DNA from 4 places in the Bradyrhizobium sp. Rc2d genome. Region 2 is predicted to be linked to each of the others. Evidence: riboswitches for the same ligand, from Rfam matches in the RefSeq annotation. Region 2 holds a riboswitch; each other region holds the start of a gene.
The links. Region 2 has a riboswitch for cobalamin ahead of BLV07_RS12825 (TonB-dependent receptor). Riboswitches for the same ligand answer to the same signal wherever they lie in the genome.
Positions count from the first base shown of each region.

Region 1 (4,006 bases), on a different contig from region 2:
GACCGCGGCTCTCGCGGAAAACGACGTGCATCAGATGCCAGATCCTGAAAGACCAAGTCCTGACCTGATCGCGGCCTCGTCGATATCACCGTGCTCGCCAATCACGACGAGCTTTGATTGCCGTACGCCGGCAGCCCAGGGCTTGTCGAACTGGTGGCGCACACGCTCGCCGACCGCTTGCAGCAAAAGGCGCATCGGCTTGCCCGCGACCGCGATATAGCCTTTCGCGCGCAGCACGTTCTGCTCGCGCGCCAGGCGCTGGATGGCGGCGACCAGCGCATCGACATTAGACACTTCCGGAAGATCGATCACGACCGAGGCAAAATCGTCGTGCTCATGCTCCTCCTCGCCGTCATGATGCGAGGGGCGCGCGGCAAGATCGTTTTCGGCGGCAGCGCCGAGACCGAGGATGACGCGCGCATCGATCGCGCCGTCGGTGACGGGCAACATCGGCACGCGGCGCGGCATCTCGGCGGTGATCGCGGCCTTGGCGGCTTCGATACCCGCGGCGCCCGCAAGATCGGCCTTGGTCAACAGCACGATGTCAGCACAGGCGATCTGGTCCTCGAACACTTCCGACAGCGGCGTCTCATGATCGAGGTTTTCGTCGGCTGCGCGCTGCGCTTCGACCGCAGCGGGATCCGGCGCGAAGCGGCCAGCAGCGACGGCTTCGGCATCGGCCAGCGCGATCACACCGTCGACCGTAATGCGCGAGCGGATCTCCGGCCAATCGAATGCCTTCAGCAGCGGTTTTGGCAGCGCCAGGCCCGAGGTCTCGATCAGGATGTGATCGGGCCGCACTGGGCGCGCCAAGAGCTGCTCCATGGTCGGAATGAAATCGTCGGCGACGGTGCAGCAGATGCAGCCATTGGCGAGCTCGACGATGTTTTCCTCCGGGCAGTTGACATCGGCGCACGACTTCAGGATCTCGCCATCGACACCCTCGCTGCCGAACTCGTTGACGAGCACGGCGAGCTTCTTGCCGCCCGCATTGGCAAGCAGATGCTGGATCAGCGTCGTCTTGCCGGAGCCGAGAAAACCGGTGACCACCGTGACCGGGACTTTTGCGAGCGAATTCATTCGGCGGCCTCCGGCACGACGGCAATGGGGGGAATGCGCGCAAGCGACTGCTTGCGGAATATTTCCGGCCGGCTGCGCCAGGGCACGAGGCCATCAGGCGCGGCCGCATAGGCCGCAGCGCCCGCGATCACGTCGCGCGCGTTCGCATCCGACAGGCGGCCATAGACATAGGACCAGCGCCCGGGTGCGCTGAGCGCGACCGAGCAGCCCTGGCTGCAGGCCGACAGGCATTCGACGGGAACTACGCTCACGCCGTCGGGCACGCCGGCGTCCAGGATCGCACCGTGCAACCGCTTGCCTGGCGTGACGTCGCCCTCGCCAAGCGTCTCGCCGGCACGGCAGGTAATGCAGACGTGAAGTGTGACCGTCATCGCCTCTTCCAGAATAAACAGCGGGAAGCGAAGAGGCGCACGAACCACTTTCCAGGGGCCCGTTTCCCCGTCGCGGAACACCCCGTCCGCCGGTCCAAAATCGTCCGCGCTGGCAGGTCTCCCGGCTTGCGGAGCAGGGCCTTGCCCTTCGATCCCCGCCTTCCCGATCCCGTCAGGGGTCAGTGGCTTCGGGCATCTCTCCGGTCACGGTCGCGGGGGCGGCTGCATTTTGGACCCAAATCTTGCCGATTCGGACCCTATCGCATTCCCTCTTCGCCTGTCATAGGACAGGAACCAACGCCGGCCCACCATTTGCCGCTGGCCGCCACTTGTCAAGCCGAAGGACTGGTACGATGACGCCTGAACCAGAGACCCAAACGGGCGAGCAAACCGACGCCCGCCACGCTGCAAAAATGGCGAAGAAGAAGGCCGCCCGCGACAAGATCATGGCGACCAAGAGCGGCGAAAAAGGCCTCATTATCGTCCACACCGGCGCCGGCAAGGGCAAGTCGTCCTCCGCCTTCGGCATGATCGTCCGCTGCGTCGCCCACGGCTTCCCCTGCGCAGTGGTGCAGTTCATCAAGGGCGCCTGGGATACCGGCGAGCGGCGCCTGCTCACCGGCCATTTCGGCGATCTCTGCCAGTTCCACGCGATGGGCGAGGGTTTCACCTGGGAGACGCAGGACCGCGCCCGCGACGTCGCCGCCGCGCGCGCCGGCTGGGAGAAGGCCAAGGAGCTGATATCAGATTCCAATCTGCGCATGGTCGTGCTCGACGAGATCAACATCGCGTTGCGCTACGACTATCTCGATATCGCCGAGGTCGTCGAATTCCTCACCACGCAGAAGCCGCCGATGACGCACGTCGTGCTCACCGGGCGAAACGCCAAGGACGAGCTGATCGAGATCGCCGACCTCGTCACCGAGATGACGCTGGTCAAGCATCCCTTCCGCTCCGGCATCAAGGCGCAAGCCGGCGTCGAATTCTGAGACGATCTCGCTATGGCGCGCGCGCTGATGATCCAAGGGGCCGGCTCGGACGTGGGCAAGTCGCTCATCGTCGCCGGCCTGGCGCGCGCCTTCACGCGACGTGGCCTGCGCGTGCTGCCGTTCAAGCCGCAGAACATGTCGAACAATGCGGCCGTCACCGTCGATGGCGGCGAGATCGGCCGTGCCCAGGCGCTGCAGGCGCTCGCCGCCGGCGTCGAGCCGCACACCGACATGAACCCGGTGCTGCTCAAGCCGGAGACCGATGCCGGTGCGCAGGTTATCGTCCACGGCAAGCGCATCGCAACCGCCCGTGCGCGTGACTATGCGGCGATGAAGCCCTCGCTGATGGGTGCCGTGCTGGAGAGTTTCGAGCGGCTGAAGGAACGCGCCGATCTCGTGCTGGTCGAAGGCGCCGGCAGCCCGGCCGAGGTGAACCTGCGCAAGGCCGACATCGCCAACATGGGCTTTGCGCGCAAGGCCGACGTGCCCGTCGTGCTGGTCGGCGACATCGACCGCGGCGGCGTCATCGCCCAACTCGTCGGTATCAAGACGGTGATCGACCCCGATGATGCCGCGATGATCCAGGGCTTTGTCATCAACAAGTTTCGCGGCGATCCCACGCTGTTCGACGACGGCTACAGGCTGATCGAAGCGAAGACTGCGTGGCGCGGCCTCGGCGTGCTGCCCTGGTTCGCGCGCGCCGGCGAGCTGCCGGCTGAGGATGCGCTGGGCCTGCGCGATGCGCGCAAGCCCGGCCAGTGCAAGATCGCCTGTCTCGCGTTATCGCGGATCGCCAATTTCGACGATCTCGATCCGCTCAAGCTCGAAGCCGGCGTCGATCTCGTGATGGTGCGTCCCGGCGAAGCGATCCCCGGTGACGTGCGTCTCGTCATCATTCCCGGCTCAAAATCCACCCGCGGCGATCTCGCCTTCCTGCGCGCGCAGGGCTGGGACGTCGATCTGCTCGCACATCACCGCCGGGGCGGCCATGTGCTCGGCCTCTGCGGCGGCTATCAGATGCTCGGGCATAGAGTTGCTGATCCCGATGGCATCGAGGGACATGCGGGCGACACGCCGGGCCTCGGGCTGCTGGACGTGACAACGGTGATGAGCCCGGAGAAGACACTGACGCGTGTCGCGGCCGTGCACGCCGCCACGGATCAGCCGATCGAGGCTTACGAGATCCACATCGGCCGCACCGATGGGCCGGATCGCGCGCGGCCATTTGCCAAACTGGACGGCGAGCCGGAAGGCGCGATCTCGCGCGATGGCCGCGTGCAGGGTAGCTATTTGCACGGCCTGTTCACGTCGGATGATTTCCGCAAGGCGTTCTTGGCAAACCTCGATATTCCCGCAGGCGACGAGCCCTATCGCGCCAGGGTCGAGAGCGCGCTCGGTGCCCTCGCCGATCACATCGAAAAGCATCTCGACGTCGAAGGATTGCTCGCGCTAGCGCGCTAGCACCTCGGCAAGGCGAGCCCATTCGGCTTCGCTGCCGGGAAGCCCGAGGCGCAGCCATGCCGGCTCTCTCGCGAAGACGCGCGACCAGATTTGGCGACGCGCGAG
Region 1 covers NZ_FNCU01000012.1:197,071-201,076, forward strand. Annotated here, with positions in the region: gene cobN (cobaltochelatase subunit CobN) at 1-31, opposite strand, end outside; gene cobW (cobalamin biosynthesis protein CobW) at 31-1,080, opposite strand; gene BLV07_RS17420 (DUF1636 family protein) at 1,077-1,451, opposite strand; cobalamin riboswitch at 1,546-1,765, opposite strand; gene cobO (cob(I)yrinic acid a,c-diamide adenosyltransferase) at 1,805-2,440, shown strand; gene BLV07_RS17430 (cobyric acid synthase) at 2,453-3,901, shown strand; gene cobD (threonine-phosphate decarboxylase CobD) at 3,890-4,006, opposite strand, start outside.
Region 1: linked by a shared signal. The riboswitch ahead of BLV07_RS17420 (DUF1636 family protein) and the one ahead of BLV07_RS12825 (TonB-dependent receptor) in region 2 are both predicted to bind cobalamin.

Region 2 (4,006 bases):
CAAAGGCCGCGAACGGTGTTGCACAGGCGAGCGCGAAGCTTGCGAGCGCGCATGACGCCGTCAGCAGCGCAAAGCAGACCATCGGCGCAAGGCGCGGCGTCACCGGATGAAGCAGCAGGCGATCGGCGTGAGACGGCTGGATGCTGAGAGCCATAAGTGATCTCCTTCTATTCGAATTCTAGACCATTTGGGGACGTGTGACAGCCCTATCGACGTCAGAACGTGGCGCCGGCCTTGAGCAGATAGCTGCGGCCGGGCAGCGGATAGGCGCTGAAGCGACCGTCGGTAAAGGTGCTTGCGACTGCATAGTCGTAGTAGAGCGCGTTCAGCAAATTGTTGACGCTGAGCGACCAGAAGTACCGTTCATATTGACCACTGAGCTTGAGGTCGATCGTGCCATTGGCAGGGATCGGCTTCTGAGTTCCCGCCTGGTCGTTGTCCATGCGACGCTCGCTCCAGAACCGCGCGGTGGCGTCGAGCACGACATAGTTCTGCCAGATGTTCCAGGTGAGGCCCGCACTCGCGGTGTAGCGCGAGACCAGCGGCACGTCATTGCCGGCCCAGATGCCCTCTCGGAAGACAGCCCTCGTATAAGCCGCGCCGGCGCGCAAGAGCAGAGCGTCGTTGACGCGATAGGAGACACTGGTCTCCGAGCCGAAACGGCGGGTCGGATCGAGATTGGTGTTGTAGAACAGGATTGGATTGAAATGGATCTCGTTGGTGAGGTCCATCAGATAGAGACTGCTCTGCATCTGAAGACCGCCTCCCTTGATACGCAGCCCAGCCTCGGCATCCTGCGAGGTCTGGGTCTTGAGCTGGAACGTTTGCGGCAGCGGATTGAAGAAGGGGTCGAATGAGGGTCCCGACGACACCCGCTCGTCGACGTCAGGCGTGCGAAACGCCCGCGCGGCGCGGCCGAACAGCGAGACCATGTCGCTGAGGCGATGCTCGGCACCGAGGTGCAGTGCATATTGAGTCTCGTCGCTCCTGAGCGGGAGCGCGCCGATGTCGGCGTTGAACGGAGCCGTCGGATCAAAATTGTCACGTGCCGACAGACTGATGGTCTGCACCCGCGCGCCATAGGAAACGTCGGTCGCCGACGTCACACCCAATGTGTGCTGAAGATAGCCTGCAACCGTCTGCTGCCTGAGGTCGTAATTGTGCCAGGCGGCGAGACCCTGGCCGGCGCCGCGGTTCTGCTGAAAGCTCGAATCGTAATAGTCGATGCCGGTCAAGAGCTGCGACGGCATTCCGAGCAGAAGGCTCTTCACGCTGAGCCGCGGCGTGATCGACCACGTCGTCAGATCGGCGTCGACATAGGTCGAGGTGAAGAAGGCGGGCACCGGCGTCGGACTGGAGAAGAATGCACTCTGCTGCCTCTTGTCGCGCATGCCGCCGTCGACGATGAGATCGACGCCGTTCACCAGGGTTTTTGTGAAACCCGCTGTCGCGCCAAAACCTTGCTGGTTGGCATAGTTGAAGGGCGTGCTGGTCGCTCGCCGGTTGGTCGCGAGCTCATCGAGGCCGATCGAGGGATCGACGGTGCGGCCGCCCGGCAGTCGCAGTTCCTGATTGTCGCCGGTCACGGTCAGGAAAGCAGTCAACCCCGGCGTCGTGTAGTTCAGATTGCCGACACCGTTCTCCTGGGAATAGCGATTGTTGTCGCGATAGCCATCGGTCTTGACGGTATTGCCGTAAAACGAGGTCGACCACGGACCGGAATTGAGCGATGTCGAGACGTTGCCGAGCCTGGTGTTGAACGAGCCGAAGCCGGCCTCGATGCGCGCGGCCATGGGCGGTCTGCCGACGCCGTTCTTGGTGATGATGTTGATGACGCCGCCGACCGCATTGTCCCCATAGAGCACCGCACCGGAATTGCCGCGCGTGATCTCGATACGCTCGATGGAATTGAGCGGGATGGTAGCAAGGTCCACCTGCGCCATGTCGATGTCGTTCAGCCGTCGTCCGTTGACCAGCACCAGCGTGTTGGCGGTTGCGAACGCGCCGAAGCCGCGCAGGTCGACACTGGTCTTGGCGCCGATCGGACCGCCATAGAACGTCGTGATCTGGGCGCCCGGTACTTGCGTCGAGATGATCTCGGCAAGCGTCTGCGACGGCGCATGGGCGATGTCGGCGGCCGTGATGACGCTCGTGGCGGCGCCGACGATGCCTCCATTGTTGCTGGCCGCCTCGCCGCCAGAGCCGGACGAGCCGGCCCCTGTCGGCGCGCCGTTCGGCATCGCCCGGCGCCTCCCCGTGTCGCCATCGCTGCTCGCCCTGGCACGCGTGCGGTTCTGATCGTCGGGCCTGGTCACTTCGACCGGTGGCAACTGCTCGGCGGCAGTCTGGGCGCGGGCGCCCCTCATATTGAGGACAACAACGGGAATGATGAAGCTGGACGCCAGCCAGGCCGTGCGACGGCACCGGACGGCGGCGGAAACGGAAGACATGCGAATAAAACCTCGGCAGGACGTCAGTGGCACGTCACAGCGAACGAGGTTTCACGACGGAGCGATCGATCGCTCCGGTGAAGCTAATGTCTGTACTCCCCGACCGACATCTTCGCGTGTGACCACGGCTGACGGCAGGTCTCCTGGCTCGCGGGTCGTGACCTCTCCGTCGCCTTCCCAGGACCGAGATTCCCAGTGGCATAGGACGAGAGATTCGCCGCTTACAGTTGCGGGGGCAGCCATGGCATTGAGAAGATCCCGGCGTTGGGAAAATCTCGCACCACGTTCCCTTTTGATCTCCGTGAGGAGAACCGTCGTGGATCTTTTACGAGTCGTGCAGCCCGGGAGTCAATCGGCCGGTTGCATCTGGCAGCGACAACTCGCCGCTACCGGTGCGTCCCGCAAGCAGCGGCCCAGCAGCTACGTCCGCCCTCGCGGGCGCTGGGCCTGCGCCCAAGCGACGGCGACGTCGCGTGGCGGAACATCGATGCGCTTGATCGGCGTCAGTTCGCCGGAGGCAGAGACGATCGCGGTCTCCTCGCGGCGGCAGCGCCGACACACGAAACGGACCTCACGCGGGAATGCCGACCAGGTTGAACGTTTGACGTTGGCAGCCATCGGCCAAGCGTCGCAATGCGAGCACGACACCAGGAGGCGGCCGGGATCGAGCATACCCATTCAATCGGACTCCACGTCCTGCCCGCTTCCTTCAATGATTGATCCAAGTGAATCGTTCCGGTGCCTGGGCACCGCCGACGGCCTCCTGTCTTTTGGCGCGTCGTCAGCGACTTTGGGTGCGTCGCTCCCGACCTTCGCACGCATCAAGAACTCAGCGAGCCCCCTTGAGGGTGCAGGAGGTCGTGCAGGTGACCGTGGTGCCGTGATCGCATGACTTGCAGGCGCTGACGCACTGGTTCATGTCGCGAGGATTGTAGCTGTAGTTTCGCATCGGGCAGGTCGACGTCGAGCCGGTGATGTCCTGCTCCTGATCGCAGGCCGCCGTCATGAGCGCGAATATGATCACTGCAACGAGGCGCATGGGATTGCCCGTCAAACATGGCAAGTGACACTCGCGAGGCGCGCTGCATCGCAACGAGCCCCGGCCTTCCCACCGCGAGCCATCGCCAATCAGTGACGCCCGCATGCGTCTGAGAATGCGCGCCAAATGTTAAGAACGGATTGCAGTCGGCCTCAAGCAGCAGCGCTGGTCGCGATCGCCTGCCGCATATCCACTGCCAGCTGGCGGTACTGCTCGGCGAGCTTCAGATAGAACTCGCGCTTGGTGCTGTCGGTGGCGAGCTTGGCGATCAGCTCGCACTCGGCGGAGAGCGTCTCGAACCGTTCGAGCCTGTCCTCAAGGTGTGTCATCGGCGTGTCCCCATCTGACGCCTCAGGGGCGTCGAGCCTAAGCCCGGGAAATAGGTCACGGCGAACATCGTTATGGAGTAGAATCGTTTTTTCCGTTCGGCGACGCCGGACGGCAGGCAATGCTATTTCTGCTCCAGCCGCCAGGCGCCGTCCCAACCCTCGTCCGGTGGGTTGACCTCGAACTGCGC
Region 2 covers NZ_FNCU01000008.1:44,467-48,472, forward strand. Annotated here, with positions in the region: gene BLV07_RS12820 (hypothetical protein) at 1-154, opposite strand, end outside; gene BLV07_RS12825 (TonB-dependent receptor) at 216-2,450, opposite strand; cobalamin riboswitch at 2,567-2,781, opposite strand; gene BLV07_RS12830 (hypothetical protein) at 2,871-3,128, opposite strand; gene BLV07_RS12835 (hypothetical protein) at 3,280-3,489, opposite strand; gene BLV07_RS47480 (hypothetical protein) at 3,642-3,818, opposite strand; gene BLV07_RS12840 (adenylate/guanylate cyclase domain-containing protein) at 3,941-4,006, opposite strand, start outside.

Region 3 (4,006 bases), on a different contig from region 2:
TATGGCGCGCGAGCTGGCCGGACCAGCGCATCGTGCGCGCCACGCTCGCAACGCTCGATGCGGCCGTGGGCGGCGAAATGGAGCGGACCGCGCTGATCCTGGTCGGCAGGACGCTTGGCGCCGCGGATTTTGACGAGAGCCGCCTCTATGCCGCCGATTACGACCGCCGCTATCGGCCGGTCGGCGCCGAGCCGCGCTTTCCGGAGGCGTCGTGATGGCGGCAGGCCTCGTCATCTCCGCACCTGCCTCCGGCGTCGGCAAGACCACGCTGACGCTGGCGCTCGCGCGCCACTGGCGCAATCGCGGATTGAATGTGCAGTGCTTCAAGAGCGGGCCCGACTATATCGATCCCGCCTTCCACGCCGTGGCCACGGGACGCGCCTCCGTCAATGTCGATAGCTGGGCGATGGACCGCGCAGGAATCGCGCATCTCGTCAGCAGCGGCGCGAATGCCGATGTCGTGCTCGCCGAGGGTTCGATGGGCCTGTTCGACGGTGTCGCCGCACGCGGCGTCTCCGGCACTGGTGCGACCGCCGACATCGCGGAGATGCTGGGCTGGCCGGTGCTGCTGGTGATCGATCCCTCGGGCCAAGCGCAGACCGCGGCGGCGATTGCCGCAGGTCTCCGTGATTATCGCGCCGGGGTGCATCTTGCCGGCGTCGTGCTCAATCGCGTCGCCAGCCAGCGCCACGAAGCTCTCGTGCGGCGCGCGCTGAACGATGCCGGCATCGCCGTGTTCGGCGCGCTGCCGCGCCATGCCGAGATCAGCCTGCCGAAGCGCCATCTCGGCCTGGTGCAGGCCGAGGAGCAGGCCGAGATCGACAAGCTGATCGACGAGGCCGCGCGCTTCGTTGCCGAGCATGTTGATCTCGAGGGGGTGCTGCGAGCGGCAGCCAGCTGGTCGCCGCAACCCGCGGCGAGCGGCCTGAACGTGACGCCGCCTGGCCAACGCATCGCGCTGGCCCGCGATGCGGCGTTCTCTTTCATCTATCCGCATATGCTGGAAGCTTGGCGCGCGGCCGGCGCCGAGATCTCGACATTCTCGCCGCTGGCCGATGAAGCGCCTGACGCAAGCGCCGATGTCTGCTGGCTGCCCGGCGGCTATCCCGAGCTTCATGCTGGCAAGATTGCGGCCAATGCACGCTTTCGCAGCGGCCTGCGCACCTTTGCCGAAACGCGTCCGGTGCACGGCGAATGCGGAGGCTATATGGTGTTGGGAATCGCTTTGACCGACGCCGACGGCGTGCGCCATGAGATGGCGGGGTTGCTCGGCCTGGAGACCAGCTTTGCCAAGCGCCGCATGCATCTGGGCTATCGTCTCGCCGAACTGGCCGCACCGATGCCGGGGCATCAGGTCGGCGCACGCCTGCGCGGCCACGAGTTCCATTATTCGACGATCATCGCCCAGCCCGACACGCCGCTGGCCATGGTTCACGATGCAACCGGCACGGTCATTGCCGAGACCGGCTCGCGGCGGGGCCAAGCCACCGGCACGTTCTTCCATCTGATCGCGGAGGACCGGTGAGCGGTTTTGTTTCTTTCGTCTCCGCCGGCCCCGGCGACCCAGAACTCCTCACGGTGAAGGGGACTGCGCGGCTGCGTGAGGCCGACGTCGTGCTCTATGATGATCTTGCCTCCGGCGCGATCCTCGATCTCGCTCGTCCCGGCGCCAATCTCGTCGCTGTGGGGAAACGGGCAGGGCGGCCCTCGACCAAGCAGCACCATGTCAACCGCCTGCTCGTCGATTATGCCGCAACCGGCGCGCGGGTGGTGCGGCTGAAGTCGGGCGACGCCGGAATTTTCGGCCGGCTCGAGGAGGAGCTGGAGACGCTGCGCGAGGCCGGCATCGGCTACGAGATCATTCCCGGCGTCACATCCGCCTGCGTTGCTGCCGCGCAAGCCGGCATCCCCCTGACCCGGCGCCACACCTCGCGGCGGGTGCAGTTCGTGACCGGGGCCGACGTCACCGGCGAACTGCCGCCTAACCTGAATTGGGCGGCGCTGGCAGATCCCGAGGCAACCACCGTGGTTTATATGGGCCGGCGCACCTTTCCGGCGCTTGCCGCAAAATTGATCGACCATGGCCTCGCCGCAGATACGCCGGCGCTGTTTGCGGAATCACTCGGCCGTTCCGACGAGCGGCTGGTCCGCACCACGATTGCCGAGCTCGCCGAGCAGCTTGCGCGGGGCGGCGCCGCCTCGACGGCCGCCGTCATCCTGTTCGGGGCCCTGGCGGGAGACGATCCGTCATGATGGCCGCCGTCGCCCTTCGCCACTTGACGCCCGGCTCGCGAAAGAGGCACACAGGAGAGGCATGGTGCTCGACGCGGCGCAAAGCGCCGGAGCATAATCGGGAATGGGGATGGGCGGACCCAATTGCGGCGTCCAAAACCCCAGCCGCCCCCGCGACTGTAAGCGGTGAGGGGCTCCGATCAGCCACTGGGCCGCAAGGTCCGGGAAGGCCGGAGAACCCCAGTGAGCCGCGAGCCAGGAGACCGGCCCTGCACGATTTGAGGCCAAGGCCGTCGGGTGTGACGGCAGGAAGGATCTGAACCATGCATATCGAACCAGGGATCGTCACGGGCGCCAAGCTCGTGTTGAGTTACGCAACCGGCATCGCCGCAGGCGGCGTTGCCTTGAAACTCGCGGTCGAGACCGTGCGCGAGCAGGGCATCGGCTCGTTCGCGACGCGCACGCTCGCCACCACCGGCCTCGTCTTCACCTTCTTCCAGGTGCTGCCGCACTTCCCGGTCGGCGTCTCCGAGGTGCACTTCATCCTGGGCTCGACCTTGTTTCTGCTGTTCGGTGCTGCGCCCGCCGCCTTCGGCCTTGCGTTCGGTCTGCTGCTCCAGGGCGTCTTCTTCGTGCCAACCGACCTGCCGCAATACGGCATGAACGTCACCACGCTTCTGGTGCCGCTGTTCGCGATCCAGGCGCTGGCGACGCGGATCATTCCGCGCAACACGGCTTACGTCGATCTGCAATACCGCCAGGCGCTGGCGCTCTCGACCGCCTATCAGTCCGGCATCGTCGCCTGGGTGGCGTTCTGGGCGCTGTATGGCTCCGGCTTCGGCGCGACCAATCTCGCCAACATCGCGACGTTTGCGGCATCCTATGCGCTGGTCATCGTGATCGAGCCGCTCGCCGATCTCGCCGTGCTGGCGCTGGCGAAGTCGCTGCGTGGCGTCACCGCGCCCGGCCTCGTCACGCCGCGCCTGCATAACGCCGCTTAAGAGACAAGCGAAGGGCGGCCGGCGCGGCCGCCCTTCGCGCTCGCGATGCTCACGCTCTCCCTGATAGGCATCGGTTGCGGCGATCCCGGGCAGCTCACGCGCGCCGCGATCCAAGCCATCAACGCCGCCGATCTCGTCCTGATCCCGCGCAAGGGGACGGCGAAATCCGATCTTGCGGATCTGCGGCGGACGATCTGCGCGGACGTGCTCACCAGCGAGAGCACGCGCATCGCCGAGTTCGACTTGCCGGTGCGTGACGCGACTGAGGCGGACTACCGCAAGAGCGTGGACGATTGGCACGATGCCGTGGCCGCGACCTGGTCGCAAACGATCGCAAATCATCTCGCCGGCGAGGGCAAGGTTGCGCTGCTGATCTGGGGCGATCCTTCGCTCTACGACTCCTCGCTGCGCATTGCGCGGCGGCTTGATCCCTTGCCTGATATCGAGGTCGTGCCTGGCATCACCTCGATCCAGGCGCTGTGCGCGGCGCATGCGCTGCCGCTCAACGACATCGGCGAGCCGTTCCTGGTCACGACGGGGCGGCGCTTGCGCGAAGGCGGCTGGCCGCAGGGCACCGATACCGTGGTGGTGATGCTCGACGGCGGCACGGCGTTCCAGTCGCTCGATCCCGCCGGGCTTCAGATCTGGTGGGGCGCCTATCTCGGCATGCCCGATCAGATCGTCATGTCCGGCGCGCTGGCCGAAGTGGGCTCGCGTATTGTCGCAATGCGGCAGGAAGCGCGCGAGCGGCATGGCTGGATCATGGACAGCTA
Region 3 covers NZ_FNCU01000012.1:183,762-187,767, reverse strand. Annotated here, with positions in the region: gene cobM (precorrin-4 C(11)-methyltransferase) at 1-215, shown strand, start outside; gene BLV07_RS17365 (cobyrinic acid a,c-diamide synthase CobB) at 215-1,525, shown strand; gene cobA (uroporphyrinogen-III C-methyltransferase) at 1,522-2,253, shown strand; cobalamin riboswitch at 2,299-2,518, shown strand; gene BLV07_RS17355 (energy-coupling factor ABC transporter permease) at 2,556-3,233, shown strand; gene cobF (precorrin-6A synthase (deacetylating)) at 3,279-4,006, shown strand, end outside.
Region 3: linked by a shared signal. The riboswitch ahead of BLV07_RS17355 (energy-coupling factor ABC transporter permease) and the one ahead of BLV07_RS12825 (TonB-dependent receptor) in region 2 are both predicted to bind cobalamin.

Region 4 (4,006 bases), on a different contig from region 2:
ACCACGACCTCGGCAGCGATCGCGGCGAGCCTGCTCGGCGTCAGCGCCGAGGAGATCGCCGGCAGCGGCACCGGCATCGATGCGGCCGGACGGGCGCACAAGGCGCGGGTGATCGATGCCGCGATCGCGCGCCATGGCATTGCGAGGGCTTCGCCTGAAAACATCCTGTGTGCCGTCGGCGGTCTCGAAATCGCGGCGATCTCAGGCGCGATCATCGCGGCTGCGCAACGCCGCATCCCTGTATTGATCGACGGCTTCATCGTGTCAGTGGCGGCGCTGGCGGCGGTGCGGATCAACCCGTCGTGCCGGCCGTTCCTGCTGCCGTCGCATCAATCGGCAGAGCAGGGGCATCGGCTGGTGCTGCGTGCGCTGAACGTGCAGCCGCTGATCAGCCTCGATCTCAGGCTTGGGGAGGGATCGGGCGCCGCGATCGCGCTGCCGCTGGTGCGGTTGGCTTGCGCGCTCCACAACGGCATGGCGACGTTTGCGCAGGCCAATGTACCGGATCGCCCGGCCTGACCCGGCTCAGGCCAACCGCTGATTGACGGAAACGACGCGCCACCCGGTGGCGAGCCGGTCGATCCGGGTGAGCGACAGCGGATCGATCACGAACCGCAAGGCGGCTTGCGGTGTCAGATCCAGCGCGATGCAGAGCGCAGCGCGGACCGTGCCGGAATGCACGACGAGCGCTGCCGAGCCCGCGCCGATCCGCGAGAGTCCCAGCCGGACGCGCGCGACCTGGTCCTCAAAGCTCTCGCCGCCCGGCGGACGGCCGCGCGCCGGATCGCTCCAGAACTGTGCATAAGCCTCGTCGCCAGCCGCGCCGATGTCGTCATGCCGACGGCCGGTCCATGCGCCAAAATCCTGTTCACTGAATTCGGGCATCAGCTCGGGCGCGAGTCCCAGCGCCTGCGCGGTCTCGACCGTGCGCCGCGACGGACTGGCATAGCTCGCTGCGCCTCGCGGCAGGTGCTGCCGCAGCGCCTGCAGTGGCGCGCGATCGCCGAGATTGGCCGGCGCGTCAGCCGCATGGATCGTCCCTTTGATGCCGTCGACCGGTGCATGCCGTATCAGCCAGAGGAAGGTCTCGCCTTCCATGCTCATCTCCGAGGAAGTTGGTTGCTGTGGCAATAACGCCGCAGCTTGCACATTGACTCTGTCTTGATCGTAATCCTAGATGGCTTCGACGGTTTCCCCGAGAGGGGATGAAAAGGGAATGCGGTGCGGGGAATTTGTCCCCAATGCCGCGGCTGCCCCCGCAACTGTAAGCGGTGAATCCTTCGTCAGAAGCCACTGGGTCCTCGGTCCCGGGAAGGCGACGAAGCGGTCACGACCCGCGAGCCAGGAGACCTGCCGTCAGCCGTGGTCACACGCGAAGATGTCGGTCGGGGAGTACAGACATTCGGCTTCATCGGACGGCTGACAAGCCCAGGGTGAGACCTCGTTCGCTGTGACGTGCCACTGACGTCATACCGAGGTTTCGAACCGTGTCTTCCATCCGCATTGTACGACCGCGCCGTTTCCTGCTTGCCTCCGCAGCTCTTACGTCACTAGCCGCCGCCGATGTATCTGCCGCGCTGGCGCAGCAGGCCCGCGAACCCCTGCCGCCGGTCGAGGTGTCGCCGGCGCAATCCCGCAAGCAGGCCAAGCCGGCGGGCCGCGAGGCGCAGAGCGCCCGCCGTGCAGCTGCACGCAGACCGGCAGCCGCATCCGCAGCGCCCAAGCCTGTCGTGCCGGCCGCCGCGGCAGCGACGCCGCTCAACAGCAATGCCGTGGCCGAAAGCGCCTCGCGGCTCGGCCTCACCGTGCGCGAGACGCCGGCGACCGTCGAGGTGATCTCGGCGGCGACGATGCGCGAGCAGGGCTATCGTACCGTATCGGAGGTGGCACAGGGCGCAGTCGGTGTCACCTCCGGCGACAACCCGGCTGAACCTTCGGCCTTCTCCATGCGCGGCTTCACCAACAGCCAGATCAACACGCTCTACAACGGCATCAAGATCGGTCCGCAGAACATGACCTCGCGGATCGCGGATACCGCCAATCTCGAGGCGGTGGAATTCCTGAAAGGTCCGGCTTCGCTGATCTCGGGCGAGGGCGCCGCCGGCGGCGCCATCAATTTCGTCACCAAGCAGCCGCACACCGGACCGATTCGGAACGAGGCTGATTTTTCCTGGGATTCCCTGAACTCGTTCCGCGTTCACTATGGTTCGGGCGGCAGCACCAACGTGCAGGGGCTGGACTACCGCTTTGACATCAGCCGTTCCACGCTCAACGGCTTTGCCGACGATACCAATATCAAGACGTTCGACACGTCCGGCCAGCTCAACTACCGCATCTCCGACAGTCTCAAGATCTGGGGTGCAATCGAATACAGAGAGGATCGCTCGAAGGCATATTGGGGTGCGCCGCTGGTGCCGATCGCCTTCAGCGGCTCGCATGCCACGAGCGGCATCGTCTCCGGCAATTACGTCTCGAACTACAACGGAACCAATCTCGGTGCCGTCACCATCGATGATCGTACCTTCAACACCAATTACAACGTCCTCGACAACCGCAACGTCGCCCAGGAGGTCTGGCTGCGCGGCGGCTTCGAGCTGAAGCTCGCGCCCGATTTGACGCTGAAAAGCCAAGCCTATGGCTATGGTGCAGAACGGACCTGGTTCAACAACGAGATCGAGGCGTTCAATTCCACAACGAACATGGTCGATCGTGAACGCTTCTATGTCGCGCACAGCCAGCGGCTGGTGGGCAACGTCACCGACCTGATCTGGGATGCGAACATCGCTGGCTTCGACAACCGGCTAGTCACGACTCTCTCGTCAAGCTATCTCGATTTCGTCAGGCCGGGCGCGGCGAACTTCCCTGGCGATTCCGTTTCGCTCGTCGATCCCAACCGCGGCTTTTACGGCCCGCTCACGATCCAGCAGCAAACCGCGCGCATCGACAACGAGGCGCTGTCATTCGAGGACCGGCTGAAGCTAACACGTACCTTCGCGCTGGTTGGTGGCCTCCGCGTCGAGCATATCGGGCTCGACCGCAACTCGACCGATAAGAACGGCCTGGAGAAGGCTGGCTTCCCGTTCACGAAAGACTGGGCGCCGGTGACGGGGCGCATCGGCTACACCTGGGAGACCGTGCCTGGCCTGACCTTCTTCAGCCAGTACGCCACCGGCGCAGACATCTCCGCCAACAACATCTTTCTGCTCGGGCCGACCCAGCCGCTCGACCTGACCACCGCGCGCACCTTTGAGACCGGCGTCAAGCACCTGTTCTGGGACAACCGGGCGGAGTGGTCGTTTTCCGCCTACGACATCGTGCGCAAGAACGTCTATGCCGCAGCCGGCGGCATGCAGCTCAACATCGCCGGACGGCAGGAGTCGAAGGGCGTGGAGCTCGCGGGGGCCGTGCGCCCGATCGACCCCCTGCGTCTCTGGGGCAACATCGCCTATGTCGATGCGCGCTACGCCGACTACAACTTTGTCGGCGGCTCGTTCTCTGGCAATGCGCCGCCGAACGTGCCGTGCATCGTGGCCAACGCCGGCGCATCCTGGCGCTTCTTCACGCCCTGGCCGGTGGAGCTCGGCATCACCGGCCGCCATGTCGGCGACCGTTACAACACGGACGCCAACGTCGTGACGATGAAGGCCTATACCGTCGCCGACGTCTATGCCTTCGTCGACATCCCCAAGACGATGTTCAGTGCGGTCGACCAGGCGCGCCTGACCTTCCGCGTCCGCAACATCACCGACAAGCGCTACGCGATCTGGGGCGATCCGTTCTACCCCGACCAGATCCTCCTGGGCGCGCCGCGCACCTATGAGATCTCGGCGGCGTTCAAATGGTGAGGCCTCGAGCGTAAGATGAGCGCGATCGTCCTCTCGCACCGCTGGCTCGGGATCGCGTTCTGCCTGCTGTTCGCGATGTGGTTCGCGAGCGGGATCGTGATGCACTTCGTTCCGTTTCCGTCCCTGACGGAAGCAGAGCGATTTGCCGGACTCGCGCCTTT
Region 4 covers NZ_FNCU01000012.1:179,190-183,195, reverse strand. Annotated here, with positions in the region: gene cobT (nicotinate-nucleotide--dimethylbenzimidazole phosphoribosyltransferase) at 1-519, shown strand, start outside; gene BLV07_RS17340 (histidine phosphatase family protein) at 526-1,098, opposite strand; cobalamin riboswitch at 1,171-1,372, shown strand; gene BLV07_RS47585 (TonB-dependent receptor) at 1,488-3,845, shown strand; gene BLV07_RS17325 (PepSY domain-containing protein) at 3,861-4,006, shown strand, end outside.
Region 4: linked by a shared signal. The riboswitch ahead of BLV07_RS47585 (TonB-dependent receptor) and the one ahead of BLV07_RS12825 (TonB-dependent receptor) in region 2 are both predicted to bind cobalamin.